Exiguobacterium sibiricum 7-3: one gene and its partner. Each later gene encodes a partner of the first gene's protein in a complex. Links are inferred from orthologs where the notes say so. Each region holds a gene or a part of one and is shown on either strand. Other genes may lie near its edges.

Region 1 (3,181 bases):
CTTTTTACCGCCAAATAAAGCAGCCGGTAAAATTCTAGAAGGTGATTTGTCGACACAAGTCCAGGAACTCGCTTCATTATTACGCAACGAAGCAAAAGTTGTTTAAGGGGGAAGAAACGATATGTCAAAAGCACTTGTACTTGCAGAATCACGGGACGGGAATTTACGAAATGTGTCATTTGAAGCGATTGCAGCGGCAAATTTAGTTGCAGACGAAGTCGTGGTTGCCTTAATCGGACAAAACGTAGCGGCAGATGCAGCACAACTTGCGACACGAGGTGCAAATCAAGTCCTCGTCGTTGAAGACGAACGGTTGCAGCACTATACACCGGACGGATACGGGCAAGTCTTCATGCAACTGCTGGATCGCGTTGCGCCAGACGTCATCGTATTTGGCCATACATCACTCGGTAAAGATTTGTCTCCGAAAATCGCAGCGAAACTGCAAGCGGGATTGATCAGTGATGTCACATCAATTGAAGGAACAGGACCGGACGCATCCTTCATCCGACCAATTTATTCAGGAAAAGCTTTTGAAAAAGTAAAAGTTTCAGAAGGAAAAACGCTCTTTACAGTCCGTCCGAACAACATCGAACCAATGGCTGAAGGCTCTTCCGAGGGGACTGTCGAATCGGTAACCGTTGAGTTAAAAGATTTACGGACAATCGTTTCGGAAGTCGTTCGAAAAGCAACCGGTGGTGTCGATCTATCGGAAGCAAAAGTTATCGTTGCCGGTGGGCGGGGCGTCAAAAGTTCGGATGGTTTTGCACCGCTTCAAGAACTGGCGGATTTACTCGGCGGCGCAGTTGGTGCATCACGTGGTGCCTGTGATGCAGACTATTGTGACTATGCCCTGCAAATCGGTCAGACGGGGAAAGTCGTGACACCTGACTTGTACATTGCTTGCGGGATTTCCGGTGCGATTCAACATTTAGCCGGTATGTCGAACGCGAAAGTCATCGTCGCCATCAACAAAGATCCGGAAGCGAATATCTTCTCGGTAGCAGATTACGGAATCGTCGGCGACCTATTTGATGTCGTACCGTTGTTAACGGCAGAATTCAAAAAAATGCTGGTCCATTAAGATACAGGAAGAGAAGCGAAGAGTAACTTCTTTGCTTCTTTTTTAGTGCGATGACTTGTCTGAGCAGTTTCGTTTGTTGTAAGGTAGGGCTGTGCTATACTCAAGTCAGTAAAAAGATGGGTTCGATAAATAAATCAAACCGATCTAAAAATAGGAGGTTTTTCTCAATGGCAATCGTACACGCAACTAGCCAATCGTTTAAAGAAGATACACAAGAAGGTCTCGTTCTCGTTGATTTCTGGGCAACATGGTGCGGACCTTGTCGCATGCTTGCTCCTGTTCTTGAAGAACTCGATGCGGATATGGAAAACGTAAAAATCGTAAAAGTCGATGTTGACGCTAACCCGGAAGTCGCTGGAGCTTTCCAAGTCCAAAGTATTCCGACACTCGTCTTGTTCAAAGACGGTCAACCGGTTAATAAAACAATGGGCTTCATGCCTAAAGACGCTTTAAAAGAATTCGTTGAGACATCTAACTAATTCTAAGCGCTATTCAAAAGGCATTCCGTCAATCGACGGAATGCCTTTTTTTGTTGGATCAACCAATCGGTGAACAGAGTTCAACCAAATGACCATCGGGATCAAGCACATAGGCGACGGTTTGTCCCCAGGGCTTTTGGGTTGGTGGTAAGACCGTTTCATGTCCGGCAGCTCGGATCGTTTCGTACAATGAAGCGACATCATCGGTCACAAAACCGAGTTCAATCGATTGCTGCCCGGTTTTGTCCGGTATCTCATAGGGAATCATGGAACGAACGTCTTCTTTTGTATTGAAAGCAAGAATTGTCGAGCCGGTTTCGAATTCCGTATAACTTCCATGCTCAGCCTTAATCGAAAGACCAAGCAGACCGTGGTAGAACAGACGTGTTTTTACGGGGTCCGTAATGTAAAGAATCGTATAGCCGTAATCAACCATGTCAACTCCTCGCTTTCAGTTGTCAGTCTTCCAGTAATGATGCAATATCAGATGCGGGTGTCGGATAAGCAAAACTCGTTTTCTGAAGAGCAGAGCTCGGAATCCGGTGCTGCATGGCAAACGAAAAATAGTTAGCCAGTTCGGCGGCATGCACACCGATGAAGTGAGCACCCAGAATCTGATCGTCTTCCCCAATCAATACTTTTGCCCGGGCGAACGGATCTTTGATCCGGACATTTGTTTGCCAACTCGAGGTATCAATTAATTTTCCGCGGTATCTTGTATTGTTTTGTTTTAGACTGGCTTCCGTCTGTCCGACTTTTGCAAGATTTGGCGTAGTGAAGACGATGCTCGGCACAGGAAGTAATTCCAGTCGGCGCGTATTGCCTTCGAGCATATTACAGGCAGCAAGCCGTCCTTCCGTTCCTGCAAAAGGAGTCAAGGCAGGATTTCCGCTGACTGCTACGTCACCTGCTGCATAGATGTTTGAAGCGGAAGACTGGAGGTAATCGTTCACATGTATGCCTTTTTCTTCGTAGATGACACCGGCTTTTTCCAATTGCAAATGTTCGATGCTTGCGACGCGACCTGTCGCATTCAACACAACGTCAGCTTCTAACCGTGTTCCGTCAGAAAGTGTCAATGTCGTGTCCGAGTAAGATACAGCTTCCGTTTCGTGAAGAATCTTGATGCCAAGCGCCTGTGTCGCTTCGAGCAGCACGGAAACTAAATCTTGTTCAAACTGTTTAAGTGCACCGGAACGCAGGAGAATCGTCACTTCAGAACCGGCGATTCGCGCAAGGTGAGCGAATTCAAACGAAATGTATCCTCCACCAATACAGACAAGGCGACGGGGTACATCACGTAATTCCAGAAATTCATTACTGTTGAGGAAACGTTCACTACCGGGAACGGACAGCTCACGTGGGCGAAGTCCGGTCGCGATTAAAAATTGGTCGGCTTCCAACTCGATATCGTCCACAAGGAGTTTTTTGTTAGATAGAAAACGGGGTTCACCGTGATAGTAGTCAATTCCCACCTCGTCATACCGATTTCGTGTTTGTTCCGGGATGGCACGTGTGTATTCATTTTTTCGTTCCATCAGCTGACGCCAGTCAATGGACACAAGGCCTTTTAATCCATATCCCAGCAGACGTTCGACGGCGTCTTTAGCTTCACTGC
Region 2 (3,089 bases), 240 kb from region 1 along the record:
AGGCCCGTTCCTCCGCCGATGGCGACGACTTTCCGTTCCCATTTCATTATTTTTCCTCCTTCGCATGGACATAATCCCGATGGTTCGTCACGACATGGTATTGATTCTTGAATTCTTTACTGATCGCTTCCGCAAACGTAATCGAGCGGTGTTTGCCCCCCGTACAGCCGAGCGCCACGACGAGCTGCGATTTCCCTTCCCGTTCATACTGGGGAATCAGGAATTCGAGCATGTCGACGAGCTTTTTATAAAACAGCTTCGCTTCCGGCCATTGCATGACATACGACGAGACTTCGAGATCGAGACCTGTCTTTGGTCGGAGTTCCGGAATGTAAAACGGGTTCGGCAGGAAACGTAAGTCAAACACAAGATCGGCATCGAGCGGCAGACCGTGCTTGAACCCGAACGACATCACGTTGACGGTGAACGGAATCCGTTCCCCTTCCGTAAATTCTTTTAAGATTCGTTCCTTTAAGGCGAGCGGTTTGATGTCACTCGTATCCATCAACAACTGGGCTTTATCGCGGAATCCTTCAAGCAACGTCCGTTCCCGTTCAATTCCGATCAACGGGGAAGCCGTCGGCGCCAAAGGATGCGACCGGCGTGATTCTTTATACCGGCGGACGAGCACGTCGTTGCGGGCATCAAGATACAGCATCCGGATTTGCAGATTCGTTTTCTTCAGATCTTCATAAACGACAAAGAAACTGTCGATGAAATCACGAGCCCGTGTATCGATGGCGACGGCGATTTTCGGACGGACCTGCCCAATCACTTCAATCAATTGCGGCAGTAACGTCGGTGGTAGATTGTCGACACAAAAATAGCCTAAGTCTTCAAAGCTGTTCATGGCGACCGTTTTTCCGGCGCCACTCATTCCTGTAATGATGACCAGTTGCGGTTGATTCTGTTCCATCTCTTCGCCCTCCAGACAACAGTTCCGTGTGTATTTTTTACTCTCGTTTCAGTATAACATAAAAAAAGAGCCAGCTTGATGGAAGAGCCTCCCAACCAAGCTGGACCTTGAATTAGACTTGTGATGATTCCTGTAATTCTTCGAGCAAGGCTTCGATGTAATGTTGCGCGTTTTGCGCTGCAATCGAACCGTCGTTTGTCGCTGTGACGACTTGACGAAGTGTTTTTTCACGCACGTCGCCGGCTGCGAAAATACCTTTGATGTTCGTTTCCATCGCTTCATTCGTCACGACATACCCTTGATCGTTCAGAATGCCGAGATCTTGGACATATCCTGTGATCGGGTTCATGCCGATGTAGATGAAGACACCATCGATCGGATACGTTGTCGTTTCCGCTGTTTTCGTATTGATCAATTCAATGCCGCCGACTTTTCCGTTATCTTCGTTGATCTGTTTAACCGTATGGTTCCAGATGAAGTCGATTTTCGGATTGTCGAATGCCCGTTTTTGAAGAATTTTTTGAGCACGTAATTCTTCACGACGGTGAACGATCGTGACTTTTTTCGCGAAGCGTGTCAAGTAGACACCTTCTTCGACGGCTGAGTCACCGCCACCGATGACGAACAGTTCTTTTTCTTTAAAGAACGCACCGTCACAGACTGCACAGTAAGAGACACCGCGTCCGCCGAGTTCTTCCTCGCCCGGAACACCAATTTTCTTGTACTGCGCCCCTGAAGCGATGATGATCGCCCGAGCATGGTAATCCTTGTTGTGTGCATGAACGGTCTTGAATGCCGGACCGTCTTCGATGCTGCGAACGTCTCCGTACGCATACTCTGCACCGAACGCTTTTGAATGGTCGAACATTTTTTGTGAAAGATCCGGTCCAAGAATGCTGTCGTAGCCCGGATAGTTTTCGATATCTTCCGTGTTGGCCATCTGGCCGCCCGGAATACCGCGCTCAATCATCAATGTCGAAAGGTTCGCACGTGATGCGTAAAGTGCAGCTGTCATTCCGGCAGGACCGGCACCAATAATGATGACGTCATAAATTTTCTGTTCAGTTTCTGTCATGATTCCACCCCATCTGTATTTTCGTTGTAATTTGAGTATAGGTGAGAATCGTACAAACGTCTAACACTTTGCACGGGCCGGGTTCAAAAGTCGTTGATAGGCACGGATCGTCGCTGCCACATCATCGAATGAAACGTGAACGAGTGCCGCGCAGTCTTCAATCAACATACCGTCGCGGACATCATGAAACAGATAAATCAAGGCCGCAGCCGACTGTTCGACCGATTCAAACGTCTCACCACTCAGAACGAGTCGGGCAAATCGTTCGTAAAAATCACCTTCGAGGCTCATCCGTTCCTCATCCGACACATATCGTTCCGCAAGACGAATCGTCATCAAGGCACGTTGAATCCGAGCATCGACAACTTCGTGCTCCCCGTTCATCTCATGAATGATTTGTTCAGTCAGTAATAAAACGTCTGGATGATCCGTCACTTCCGGCATCATCGATAATGCGAGCTTCGCTTCCTCATCGTTCAGCTTGCCGAGTAACAAGGCCGTAAAAATCCGTGAGACATCATCTTCTGTCTTCAAGGCTTGGATCAAGGCTGAGCGGAACTGGAGGTTATGACGGATGTCGTAAGCTTCCCGTTCTTCCCGCATGCCTTGCGCTTCTTCTGATTGAAGGAACGCAGCGGCTTCTTCGACATGTCCCGTCTTGAAAGCTGAGATCGACAACCAGTGTCCAAACAACGGGTCTCCCCGGTAGCCACGACGTTCGAGTAACTTCAGTTCTTCGTATGCCAAATCATGACGGCCGATGATCGCAAGCGTTGACGCGACCTTATAGCGTGTCTCAAGATTGACAGAGCGGACGTGTTCGAGTTTGTTCGACAAACGATGCGCTTCTTCATCCTGTCCCATCTCATGCAACAACACAAGCGTGTTACAGAGGGCATGCAAGTTTCCCGGATTTCCATCAAGGACTTGTTCGAGTGAAGCAAAAGCACGATCGTTTTCACCGAGATAAAACTCGACGATGGCGAGATTGTTATAGGCCGGCCAGAATGTCGGATACTGGGCGATTAATGACTCGAGTGTCTCCTGCGCCGCAAAGAGCATCCCTTTGTCGATTTGACGTTGTGCCTGAGCATGTAA

Evidence for each region.
Region 2: the proteins of trxA (region 1) and trxB are in contact, whole or in part, in a crystal structure (PDB 1F6M), measured with the Escherichia coli proteins. The link is inferred for Exiguobacterium sibiricum 7-3 from one-to-one orthologs.

The regions. Positions count from the first base shown.
Region 1 is NZ_KK211190.1:894,162-897,342, forward strand. The notes cover bases 32-2,881. They hold trxA (thioredoxin), read left to right. Parts: upstream 32-1,200; coding sequence 1,201-1,563; downstream 1,564-2,881. Other genes in these bases: P402_RS0105445 (electron transfer flavoprotein subunit beta/FixA family protein), read left to right, coding at 32-106; P402_RS0105450 (electron transfer flavoprotein subunit alpha/FixB family protein), read left to right, coding at 122-1,084; P402_RS0105460 (VOC family protein), read right to left, coding at 1,622-1,999; P402_RS0105465 (dihydrolipoyl dehydrogenase family protein), read right to left, coding at 2,022-2,881. Outside these bases: more of P402_RS0105445, read left to right, coding at 1-31; more of P402_RS0105465, read right to left, coding at 2,882-3,181. UniProt on the Escherichia coli protein: Participates in various redox reactions through the reversible oxidation of its active center dithiol to a disulfide and catalyzes dithiol-disulfide exchange reactions.
Region 2 is NZ_KK211190.1:658,788-661,876, reverse strand. Bases 11-2,768 are described here. They hold trxB (thioredoxin-disulfide reductase), read right to left. Parts: upstream 1,992-2,768; coding sequence 1,029-1,991; downstream 11-1,028. Other genes in these bases: P402_RS0104270 (tetratricopeptide repeat protein), read right to left, coding at 2,052-2,768; rapZ (RNase adapter RapZ), read right to left, coding at 47-916; P402_RS0104285 (gluconeogenesis factor YvcK family protein), read right to left, coding at 11-47. In the rest of the region: more of P402_RS0104285, read right to left, coding at 1-10; more of P402_RS0104270, read right to left, coding at 2,769-3,089.